Neobacillus sp. PS2-9: one gene and its partner. The protein of the gene in region 1 interacts with the protein of each later gene in a pairwise test. Links are inferred from orthologs where the notes say so. Each region holds a gene or a part of one and is shown on either strand. Other genes may lie near its edges. The genes, in order: leuS and ligA.

The links.
Region 2: the proteins of leuS (region 1) and ligA interact in binary tests that used the Escherichia coli proteins (3 or more experiments, as listed by UniProt). The link is inferred for Neobacillus sp. PS2-9 from one-to-one orthologs.

What each region holds. Positions count from the first base shown.
Region 1 is NZ_CP133269.1:1,300,509-1,306,969, forward strand. What follows is about bases 2,373-5,392. They hold leuS (leucine--tRNA ligase), read left to right. Parts: upstream 2,373-2,682; coding sequence 2,683-5,103; downstream 5,104-5,392. Other genes in these bases: RCG25_RS06430 (rhodanese-like domain-containing protein), read left to right, coding at 5,174-5,392. In the rest of the region: RCG25_RS06415 (ammonia-forming cytochrome c nitrite reductase subunit c552), read left to right, coding at 1-287; RCG25_RS06420 (MDR family MFS transporter), read left to right, coding at 778-1,968; more of RCG25_RS06430, read left to right, coding at 5,393-5,482; RCG25_RS06435 (ferric reductase-like transmembrane domain-containing protein), read right to left, coding at 5,529-6,056; RCG25_RS06440 (FAD:protein FMN transferase), read right to left, coding at 6,061-6,461.
Region 2 is NZ_CP133269.1:4,888,696-4,895,030, reverse strand. Bases 1,113-4,006 are described here. They hold ligA (NAD-dependent DNA ligase LigA), read left to right. Parts: upstream 1,113-1,503; coding sequence 1,504-3,510; downstream 3,511-4,006. Other genes in these bases: RCG25_RS24430 (CamS family sex pheromone protein), read left to right, coding at 3,525-4,006; pcrA (DNA helicase PcrA), read left to right, coding at 1,113-1,451. Outside these bases: more of pcrA, read left to right, coding at 1-1,112; more of RCG25_RS24430, read left to right, coding at 4,007-4,685; pruA (L-glutamate gamma-semialdehyde dehydrogenase), read left to right, coding at 4,798-6,335. UniProt on the Escherichia coli protein: DNA ligase that catalyzes the formation of phosphodiester linkages between 5'-phosphoryl and 3'-hydroxyl groups in double-stranded DNA using NAD as a coenzyme and as the energy source for the reaction.

The DNA of each region.
Region 1 (6,461 bases):
GACAATGGTTCTGGGATATTATTGCAGCTGAAAACTCTGCAGGCTTTCATAATCCACAAGGGTCGATGGATTCGTTACGAATCTCTATTGAGCAGTCCAATAAAGCCATCCGCTTAGCTACTGAAGAACTTGTGAAAAAAGGCGTTAACATGGATGAGCTGGATAAGGAAATTGAAAAAGTGAAAAAAGCAGTCCTGGATGAAAAGGTAAATGAGAAGAAAAAAGATAAGGCAGTAAATAGTTATTTCCCTGCTCAAGCACCTGTTGTACCGCCTGTAAAAAAATAGACTTTTCCATTAATCATCTTATTCGTCCCGCCAAGAAGGAATAAGAATGGAAAGAGCCTTAGGTAACGTTGTAGAAAACACTGTTTCTTCGTGAGAAACAGTGTTTTCTTGCGTTTATTTTGTCAAATTAATTGTGGTGAGTCAATTTTAGAGTTCTAATTTTTAGGTCGGCGGAATAAAGTGCAAAGTTGGCGGAATTCCATTCAGAGTTGGCGGAATAAACTGCAAAGTTGGCGGAATTCCATTCAAAGTTGGCGGAATAAACTGCAGAGTTGGCGGAATTCCATTCGAAGTTGGCGGAATAAACTGCAAAGTTGGCGGAATAAATCTCAACTTTGGCGGAATCTATCGAAATTCAGTGAATTGACTAGAAATCCAGCGAACATTTACCCGGTGCTGGCAATGAAAAATAATTGCACTTCCGCTGAAAAAGGAATAATATATTTCTTTGGGAATTGAAATAATAGCTAATTGTAAAGGAGCGTTTTTCATGCCACGTGCCTTATGGCTCTTAATCATCGGGATGGCAGTGAATGTAACAGGCTCTTCTTTTTTATGGCCTTTAAATACAATCTATATTCACGATCATTTAGGTAAATCCTTATCCGTTGCTGGTGTTGTCTTGATGCTTAACTCGGCAGCCAGTGTCATCGGAAACCTTTATGGCGGCAGTCTATTTGACAAAATAGGCGGCTATAAATCTATCATTTTGGGAATTGGTATTACGCTCGCTGCGCTGATAGGCCTGACGTTTTGGCATGGCTGGCCAGCATATATTGTGTTTTTAACCATCATTGGCTTTGGTTCTGGGGTGGTATTTCCAGCAATGTACGCGATGGCGGGCACCGTTTGGGTAGAGGGCGGTCGCAAAGCATTTAACGCAATCTATGTGGCTCAAAATCTTGGGGTAGCAGTAGGAGCAGCTTTGGGCGGGATTGTAGCAGATTATTCCTTCCAGCTCATCTTCCTTGCCAATACGATCATGTATATCATCTTTCTTCTCATTGCTGTGTTTGGTTATAAAGGAATCGCTACCGCTTCAGCTAAGCCAATAAGTGACACAGATGGACCAGTTGTAAAAAACAGAAATAATCTGCAAGCATTGTTAATTCTGTGCATAGGGTACTTACTTTGCTGGGTCGCATACGTTCAGTGGTCAACAACGATTTCATCTTATACACAGGAAATCAACATTTCGTTAAGTCAATATAGCTTGTTATGGACAATCAATGGTGCCATTATCGTTTTAGGGCAGCCACTCTTAAATGGGGTATTGAAGCGACTATCATCCTCACTGAAGCTTCAAATGCTTATCGGGATTGGTATTTTTATCGTTTCGTTTATTGTTGCAGGAAAGGCAAATGCTTTTTCTGGACTTTTAGTTGCAATGATTATCTTAACAATAGGAGAAATGTTTATCTGGCCTGCTGTACCGACCGTTGCCTTTAACCTTGCACCTAAAGGACGCGAAGGCTTCTATCAAGGAATCGTCAACAGCACTGCCACCGGCGGAAGGATGATTGGACCTCTGCTTGGAGGAATAATCGTAGACATTTACGATATTTCAGCCCTATTTATCGTCCTTATAGGACTATTCGTCATTGCAATCGTAACCACTTTGATCTATGACCGCACTTTAAAAACAAAAATGGTGTCAGGCACCATCCATGGACAAATGTAGGAGTTTGTCCATCCCACCTGGACAATTGGACAAAGGAGCCGGTCTCCTTTGTTCTTTTTATATAATTCTGTCCCATCACAGTCCTTGAATAATGTGGTATTTTTTATGGAGAATTGGGTGTAGTTTAGTAGTTTGCAAGTAAAATGTGGATAGTGACGAGTAAAGTGAGAAGGTTGACGAGTAAAATGAAAAATAGACGAGTAATCATGGATTTAGACAAGTAAACCTCCGAAAGTGACAAGTAAGAAAGGAAGAAATAAAAAAAGGTAACTTTAGAGGTACTTCAAGAGGCAATCAACACATAATTTGAAAAGGAATATACCTGATCCAGGCCTAAATGTCTTTTTATAGTTTAAATCGGTGGGATTTGGTCAATTCTGAAATTAGGCTATGTTTACTTGCATACTTATGATAAATTTAATACAATAACCGTAATACTTCATATTGAAAAGACAGTGACTAGGAGTAGTAGTGGTCCATACCCGTACGAAGAGAGTTGACGGCTGGTGAAAGTCAACCGGGTACATCATGAACTCGCCTTTGAGTTGCAAACATGAAGGAACAGTAATGTTTGCCGTATTCCGCGTTAAGGATGAATGAAGTGAGTGCATAAGCACTAATGTGGGTGGTACCGCGGGAAGATACATACAATCCTCTCGTCCCTTTTTGGGATGAGGGGATTTTTTATTTTTATCTAGCTAGGAGGAAAGCAGTATGAGTTTCGATCATCAACAAGTCGAAAAGAAATGGCAAAAGAAATGGGAAGTAGAAAAAACATTTAAAACAAGTGAAGAATATGATAAACGCAAATTCTACGCGTTAGATATGTTTCCATATCCATCAGGTGCTGGCCTACACGTTGGACACCCTGAAGGTTACACAGCAACCGATATTCTTTCACGCTTAAAGCGTATGCAAGGCTATAATGTCCTTCACCCAATGGGATGGGATGCATTCGGTCTACCAGCAGAACAATACGCATTGGATACAGGGAACGATCCGGCTGAATTTACGGCAAAAAATATCAATACCTTCCGCAGACAAATCAAAGCATTAGGATTCTCCTATGATTGGGATCGTGAAGTGAATACGACTGACCCTGAATACTATAAATGGACACAATGGATTTTCTTAAAACTTTACGAAAAAGGCTTAGCCTATATTGATGAAGTAGCCGTAAACTGGTGTCCTGCACTTGGAACCGTCTTGGCTAATGAAGAAGTCATCGATGGTAAGAGTGAGCGTGGTGGCCATCCAGTAGAGCGCCGCCCAATGAAGCAGTGGATGTTAAAAATCACAGCTTACGGTGACCGCTTATTAGAAGATCTTGAAGAACTTGATTGGCCAGAAAGCTTGAAAGAAATGCAGCGCAACTGGATCGGACGTTCAGAAGGCGCTGAAGTAAACTTCCAAATTGACGGACACGAAGAAACGTTTACTGTATTCACCACTCGTCCAGATACATTATTCGGTGCAACCTATGCAGTTCTTGCTCCAGAGCATTCCTTTGTTGATAAAATTACAACAGCAGAACAGCGTGCGGCAGTGGATGCATACTTAGATAAGGTGAAAACGAAGAGTGACCTTGAGCGTACAGACCTTGCGAAGGAAAAAACGGGTGTCTTCACTGGTGCCTATGCCATCAACCCAGCGAATGGTGAGAAAATGCCTATCTGGATTGCCGATTATGTATTAGTAAGCTATGGAACAGGTGCAATCATGGCAGTTCCTGCACATGACGAGCGTGATTTTGAATTTGCGAAGGAGTTCAATTTACCAATTAAACCAGTAGTAGCAGGCGGCGATGTAGAAAAAGAAGCATATACTGGTGACGGTGAACACATCAATTCTGAGTTCTTAAATGGTTTAAACAAAGAAGAAGCCATTTCAAAAATGATTGCTTGGTTAGAAGAAAAAGGAATCGGAACAAAGAAGGTAACCTTCCGTTTACGCGATTGGTTGTTCAGCCGTCAGCGTTATTGGGGTGAGCCGATTCCAATTATCCACTGGGAAGATGGCACAATGTCTGCTGTTCCGGAAGATCAGCTTCCATTGACATTACCAAAAACAACAGATATCAAACCATCTGGTACAGGAGAATCTCCATTAGCCAATATTGAGGATTGGGTAAATGTAGTTGACCCTGAAACAGGTAAAAAAGGCCGCCGCGAAACAAATACCATGCCACAATGGGCAGGCAGCTGCTGGTATTACTTACGTTATATTGATCCGAAAAATGATCAGGCACTAGCTTCCCAAGAGAAGTTAAACCACTGGCTTCCTGTTGATATCTATATTGGTGGTGCCGAGCATGCCGTACTTCACCTGCTTTATGCGCGCTTCTGGCATAAGTTCTTGTATGATATCGGAGTGGTACCAACAAAAGAACCATTCCAAAAGCTATTTAACCAAGGAATGATTTTAGGTGAAAACAATGAAAAAATGAGCAAATCAAAAGGAAATGTTGTGAATCCGGATGATATTGTAAGCAGCCATGGTGCTGATACACTTCGCTTATATGAAATGTTTATGGGACCACTTGATGCATCGATTGCGTGGTCAACGAATGGTTTAGACGGATCACGTCGTTTCCTTGACCGGATTTGGCGGTTGATGGTAGAAGAAAATGGAGGGTTAAATCCAAAAATCCAGCCAAATGAAGAAGCATCTAATTTGGAAAAGGTTTATCATCAGACCGTGAAAAAAGTAACTGAGGATTACGAGGGCTTACGTTTCAATACTGCTATTTCTCAAATGATGGTATTCATCAATGAAGCCTACAAAGCGACTGTGCTTCCAAAGGATTATATGGAGGGATTTGTTAAAATGCTATCACCGGTTGCTCCGCATATCGCGGAAGAGCTTTGGGAAAAACTTGGTCATAGTGGTGGAACTATTTCGTATGAAGCGTGGCCAGCCTATGATGAAGCGAAGTTAGTAGATAACGAAGTGGAAATTGTAATCCAGGTAAATGGTAAGGTAAAAACAAAGCTTATGGTACCAACTGATGCAAGTAAGGAAGCGTTGGAAGGAATTGCGATGGATGATGATCGAGTGAAAGAGCAAATCGAAGGAAAAACCATTCGCAAGGTGATTACCGTTCCGGGTAAACTTGTAAACATTGTAGCAAACTAAATGAAATGAAGAGGCTGCCTCCAAAGCGAATGGGGTAAGCCTCTTTACTCTTAAAAAGGGGATGGATGACATGGAAGAAATTCAAATTATTACACCTGAAGAGTTACAAAAGAAACTTGAAGCAGGGGAAAAGCTTGATCTTGTAGATGTAAGGGAAGATGAGGAAGTAGCAGGAGGGATGATCCCGGGCGCTAAACATATTCGTATGGGCGATATTCCTGCAAACCTTGATTACTTTGACAAGGATAAAGAATATATTCTTATTTGCCGCTCAAGCGCCCGCAGTGGGAATGTCTGCTATTATTTGCAGGAACAAGGCTATAAGGTCCGCAACATGATTGGCGGAATGCTAAACTGGACAGGTGAAACAAAGAAATAAACCAAAAAACCGATTCTTCCCTTGGAGAATCGGTTTTTTTATAATCTCAATGAGTTGCTTCAAGTGTCGACTTATCTCTAAAAAGCAAGCTACCTATTAGCAAGGCTGGTAGTATATTGATGACTAAAAGGACAACCCCTTGGAAGTCTGTTCCGATGAATAGTCCATGCAGCGTCACTAAAATATAGAGAATCGGATTCAAGGCGTGTAATTTACGCCATTTTTGATAGCCAATCTTTTTTCGTACTTTTGAGGTGGAAATCGTCATGATTAAAAAATACAATGACACTGTCCCCATTGCCATTGGCAGAGGCTTATAGTCTGTATTAAAAGGTGTTAACACTTCAACCCATTGAAAGGAAATATACGAGTCAATGAGCAAAAAACCAACATGGCCTAAGACAAGAATCAGTGCCCAGTTGGAAAGTGCCTCATGCAAAAACAAGGAAACGGTAACTTTTTGTTTTCTCTTTTTTTGAACCTGAGAATACAGGCCGAGAAGGACAGAAAGGTAAAGTAGTAAATAAGACACCGTTCCAGTCGCTCGAATCATATACCACTCAAACATTTCCATATGACTAGTTTTCTCCTTTCCAAATATCATTTTTCCTATTGATTAAAACGGCTTGTGTCCATTTCTCTTTAATCCACTCTTTACCTTGCTCTTCTCCTAAAAGAAGGACGGTTTTTGCCCATACATCAGCTTCTACAGCGGTTGGAGCGGCAATAGTAGCAGATAAAATTTCACTCTCAGATGACTGACCCGTTCGTGGATCAATCAGGTGATGCTTCCACTCGCCATTAACAATCCACTTTCTTTTCATTGAGGTGGAGGTAGCTACTGCTCCGCTGGTCACCTGAATAGAGGATAGCATTTGTTTTTCATCAAAAGGACTTTCAATTCCTATGTTTATTGCACGAGGTAATTCTCCAAAGATCCGAATGTCTCCACCTACATTAATAAAACCATAGCCCATCT
Region 2 (6,335 bases), 3.6 Mb from region 1 along the record:
ACTATCCGAATGCAACGGTTATTTTACTAGAGCAAAACTATCGTTCAACCAAGAGAATTCTTCTTGCAGCCAACAAGGTAATAGAAAACAATATGAACCGCAGAGCGAAAAACCTGTGGACAGAAAACCCGGAAGGAAACAAGCTAGTTTATTTCCGTGCAGATAGTGAACAGGGAGAAGCGCAGTTTGTTGCGGGGAAAATTAAAGAACTAACAAGAGATCAGAATGTGAAGCTGTCAGATATTGCGATTCTCTATCGTACCAACGCACAATCCCGTGTAATGGAGGAAGTGCTGCTGAAATCCAATATTGAATATAGCATTGTCGGCGGCATTAAGTTCTATGACAGAAAAGAAATTAAGGACATGCTCGCTTATTTACGTCTGATTTCAAACCCAGACGATGACATCAGCTTACAGCGTGTCATTAACGTGCCGAAACGTGGAATCGGCTCCACTTCGCTTGATAAAATTGCCGATTTTGCAGCGATGCATGACCTTTCCTTATACCAAGCGTTAGACTCGATTGAATTAATTGGCTTAAGTCCGAAAATCACCAAGGCAGCAAGAGAGTTCCGTGATTTAATTAAAAATTACACGAATATGCAGGAATTCCTTTCTGTAACAGAATTAGTGGAAGAAATCCTGGATAAGACTGGATATCGAGAAATGCTGAAGGCGGAAAAGTCACTTGAAGCACAAAGCCGTCTTGAAAACCTTGAGGAATTATTATCCGTTACGAAAAACTTCGAGGATTCTAGTGAGGATAGAAGCTTGGTTGCATTCTTAACGGATTTGGCACTTGTTGCTGATATTGATTCACTAGATGAGGATGGTGAAAAGGCTGATACCATCACACTTATGACCTTGCACTCTGCAAAAGGCTTGGAATTCCCAGTGGTTTTCCTCATTGGCCTTGAAGAAGGTGTATTCCCGCATAGCCGCTCTCTTATGGAAGAAGCGGAGATGGAAGAAGAGCGCCGTCTTGCCTACGTCGGAATCACAAGAGCAGAGAAGAGCCTATTTATAACCAACGCTCAAATGAGAACATTATTCGGTAGAACAAATATGAACCCTGCATCAAGGTTTATCGCTGAAATTCCGGAGGATCTAATTGAAGGAGTAGAGCCGGAGAAACGTATGAATACGCCATTTAATTCTGGCGGAGGTAGAAGTTTTGGAGGCTCAGGGTCTTCCTTTGGACAAGCAAAAAGTACATTTAGTACACCAACTACCCCAAGAAAACCAGTGATGCGTCCAGTTTCAGCTGCTTCTGGCGGAGAGGATGTCGGCTGGAAGGTTGGCGATAAAGCAGAACATGGTAAGTGGGGAATTGGAACGGTTGTAAGTGTTAAAGGGCAGGGAGAGGGAACAGAACTTGATATTGCGTTTCCAAGCCCAGTAGGTATCAAACGCCTATTAGCTAAATTTGCACCAATTAAAAAAGCATAATCCTTCATGCTATAATCCATGAGTGGAATACCTTTATGAAAGGGCTGGATATATGGACCTTCTAATGGCTGAACAGAAAATCACGGAAGTAAGAAACTTATTAAATCAATATGGCTATGAATACTATGTGCTAGATCAACCATCTGTGCCAGATGCTGAATATGACAGGCTAATGCAGGAGCTTTTAGAGCTAGAGGAAAAGTTCCCAGAGTTAAAGACTCCAGACTCTCCTTCGGTGCGTGTAGGTGGTGTGGTTCTTGACGTATTTGAGAAGGTGGAGCACCGTACACCGATGCTAAGCTTAGGTAATGCCTTTAATGATCAAGACTTAAAGGATTTTGACCGCAGGATTCGTCAGGCTGTAGGAGACGACTTTTCCTACGTCTGTGAATTGAAAATTGACGGCCTTGCTGTTTCGTTACGCTATGAAAATGGTTTGTTCATTCAAGGGGCAACCCGTGGGGATGGAACCATTGGTGAGGATATCACTGCTAATTTAAAGACGATTCAATCGATTCCGCTTCGTCTACGGGAAAATGTTTCACTCGAGGTGCGCGGGGAAGCCTATATGCCGAAGCGTTCGTTTGAAGCTTTGAATGAGAAGAGGGCGGAGCGCGGCGAGGAATTGTTCGCTAATCCCAGAAATGCTGCAGCAGGCTCCTTAAGACAGCTCGATCCCAAAATTGCTGCCTCAAGAAAGCTGGATGTGTTTTTATACGGAATTGGCAATGTCGGTGAAACCGGGGTTGTTTCCCATAGTGAAGGCCTTGATTTTTTAGACCAGCTTGGCTTTAAAACAAATAAAGAACGAAGAAAATGTGCCACCATTGATGGAGTAATAGAGTATGTAAACAGCTGGGTAGAGAAACGGCCTCATCTTCCTTATGAAATCGATGGGATTGTCATAAAAGTGGATTTTCTCGAGCAGCAGGCGGAGCTTGGAACAACAGCAAAAAGTCCGCGCTGGGCGATTGCTTACAAGTTTCCTGCTGAGGAAGTAGTCACCACTCTGCTAGATATTGAGTTAAGCATCGGTAGAACAGGGGTAGTGACACCAACGGCTATCCTTGCACCTGTTAAAGTAGCGGGCACAACAGTACAGCGTGCTTCACTCCATAATGAAGATTTGATTCGTGAAAAGGATATTAAAATCGGCGATCAAGTGGTAGTGAAAAAAGCAGGTGACATCATTCCTGAAGTGGTCAACGTGTTAGCTGATCAAAGAACAGGAAATGAAGTGGATTTCCATATGCCAACACATTGTCCGGAATGTGAAAGTGACTTGGTCCGTCTCGAAGGTGAAGTAGCCTTACGCTGTATCAACCCGAAATGTCCGGCACAAATTCGTGAAGGGCTAATCCACTTTGTCTCTCGTAATGCGATGAATATCGATGGCCTTGGAGAAAAAGTAATAAGTCAGCTTTTTGCGGAGAAATTAATTAGTGATGTAGCTGATATTTATAAACTTACCCAGGAACAGCTGTTAGCTCTAGAACGTATGGGTGAAAAATCTGTTTCTAATCTGTTAAAGGCAATCGAAACTTCTAAAGGCAATTCTCTTGAAAAACTTTTATTTGGTCTTGGTATTCGTCATGTTGGGGCGAAAGCAGCCAAAACGCTTGCCCAGGTTTTTGGTTCGATGAATAAGTTAGCCGATGCTTCAAAAGAGGAGTTAATTGCGATTAACGAAATTGGAGATAAAATGGCTGACTCGATTGTTGCCTATTTTGACCAAGAAGAAGCGAAGGAGTTAATGGAAGAATTAGCTGCCGTAGGTGTCAATTTGGAATACAAAGGGACAAAGCCAGTCTCTGCTGAGGAATCCGATAGTATTTTCGCTGGAAAAACCGTCGTTCTTACAGGAAAGCTTGAACAGTTATCACGCAATGAAGCGAAGGAGAAAATCGAAGCGCTTGGTGGAAATGTGGCAGGCAGTGTAAGCAAAAAGACACATCTCGTGATAGCAGGTGAGGATGCCGGCTCCAAACTAACCAAGGCACAAGAACTAGGAATTGAAGTATGGGATGAGGAGAAGCTTGTAGAAGAATTAAATAAGTAAGAGGTGTGTCGACAATGAGAAAACTCTCAATAGTCGCTCTTTCCCTTGTCTTTTTGCTGAGTGCTTGTGCACCCAATTTTCAGAAGCAAAATGAAGTGGTCCAAACAAAGGAGAAAGACAAAGGGAAGGCGATTATACCAAAGTATAATATTTCTAATAAATATTATCGGACTATCCTACCATTTGTCCCTGGGGAAGCGCGCGGATTGGTAGTTAATAATATAAATACAAGATACGACTTAAACGAATTTGAAATGGGCTTGATGAGAATAGCTCAGAACAGCTTTGATACAGAGAAGTATTACTTTCGTGAAGGTCAGGAAATTAAAGGGAAGACCATCAGAGGATGGTTAAACCGACAATATACAGATGCACAGCTAAAAGAAAACAAAATGAAGCCGGCAGATAATATTGGCTTAAATCCTGTCAATTCGGCTGCTCCTGGTGCTGAGCCTTCATCCCCTATCTATTTGGCTCATATTTTAGAACATGATTACTTAACCAAAGATGATAAGGGGAATGTAACTCTTGCTGGTGTTACGATTGGTCTTGCGTTAAACTCCATCTACTATTACAAATTAACAGAAGGTGGAGATACGTTAGAGAAGAAGATTCCTTTTGCTGAAATGGAAAAGGAAGGAAAGAAGTTGGCAGAGGAAGTGGTGAAGCGGACTCGTACTATTAAGAGTCTAAAAGATGTTCCTATTACCATCGCTTTATTTGAACAAAATAGTAAATCTGCGGTGGTTCCAGGTACGTTTTTCACCTATACAACAGTTGATAAAGGAAGCGCGAATGTAAATGATTGGGAAAAGGTAAATGAAAAATATTACTTATTTCCTTCAAACGATGCCCAAGAGGATCATCGGGATGATTCCATCGCCTTCCTTAACTTCAAGCAGGACGTAGAAAATTATTTTCCAAACTTTAATGGGGTCATTGGAAGAGCCTATTATAATGGTGACCAGCTCCAGGATTTAGATATTACCATTCCTATTCAGTTTTACGGTAAAACAGAAGGGATCGGCTTTACGCAATATGTAACAGGTTTGGTAATGGAGCATTTTCCAAAGTACCTATCTGTATCTGTTAGTGTAACCTCAGTTGATGGTCCGGAAGCACTCATAGTCAAAAAGGCGGATGACACTGAACCGTTCGTTTATATTTACCAATAAGAGGCGTTTAATCGCCTCTTTTTTCTAGTTCTCAAATCATTGAGCCCTGAAATGAAACATGTTAGAATGAACAGTGGATGTAAACGTTTTAATACATAGGAGGGTTTAAGTAATGGTACAACCTTATAAGCACGAGCCATTTACAGATTTTACGATTGATGAAAACCGTCAAGCATATCTTCAAGGTCTTAAGACCGTTGAAGGTTATTTAGGCCAAGATTATGCTCTTGTAATCGGTGGTGAAAGAATCACAACGGAAGATAAAATCGTTTCCTATAATCCTGCAAATAAAGAAGAAGTGATCGGCCGCGTGTCTAAAGCTAGCCAAGAGCTTGCTGAACAAGCAATGCAGGCAGCGGTAGAAGCTTTTAAAACATGGAAAAAAGTAAAGCCAGAAGTACGTGCAGACGTTTTATTTAAAGCAGCGACTATTATTCGCCGCCGCAAGCATGAGTTTTCTGCTCTTTTAACAAAAGAAGCAGGTAAACCGTGGAGAGAAGCAGATGCAGATACAGCAGAAGCAATCGATTTCCTTGAATATTATGGACGCCAAATGCTGGCACTTAAAAATGGTGTACCAGTTAATAGCCGTCCAAATGAATTTAACCGTTATGACTATATTCCACTAGGCGTGGGAATTATCATTTCCCCATGGAATTTCCCATTAGCGATTATGGCAGGTACAACTGTTGCTGCAATTGTTTCCGGTAATACTGTACTATTAAAACCTGCATCAACAACTCCAGTGGTTGCAGCAAAGTTTGTAGAAGTAATGGAGGAAGCAGGTCTTCCTAAAGGCGTCTTGAACTTTGTACCAGGTAATGGTTCTGAAGTAGGCGACTATTTAGTTGACCATAAAGATACTCGTTTCATCAGCTTTACAGGTTCACGTGATGTCGGTCTTCGTATTTTCGACCGTTCTTCTAAGGTGAACCCAGGTCAAGTATGGATGAAGCGTTTGATTGCAGAAATGGGCGGAAAAGATACGATTGTGGTTGACTCAGAAGCAGATCTTGAGCTTGCCGCACAATCCATAGTTGCAGGTGCGTTCGGATTCTCTGGTCAAAAATGTTCTGCATGTTCACGTGCTGTCATCGTTGAAGATGTATACGATCAAGTATTGAACCGTGTGGTTGAATTAACAAAAGAATTAACTGTGGGTGACCCTACAGATCAAGGCACTTTTATGGGTCCTGTGAACGATAATAATGCATTCAAGAAAATCATGGAATATATTGAAATTGGAAAGAGCGAAGGTAAGTTAATGGCTGGCGGCGAAGGAGATAACTCTAAAGGTTACTTTATCCAACCGACTATTTTTGCAGACCTTACGCCAACTTCCCGCATTATGCAGGAAGAAATCTTTGGACCAGTTGTTGGTTTAACAAAAGCGAAAGATTTCACTGAAGCAATTGAAATTGCTAACAACACTGAGTATGGCTTAACAGGAGCTGTTATCACTAAAAACCGTGCTCACTTAGAGCAGGCTCGTGAAGATTTCCACGTAGGTAACCTGTACTTCAACCGTTCTTGTACAGGAGCGATTGTTGGCTACCAACCATTCGGTGGATTCAACATGTCTGGAACGGACTCAAAAGCAGGCGGACCTGACTACTTATTACTTCACATGCAAGCAAAAACAACATCTGA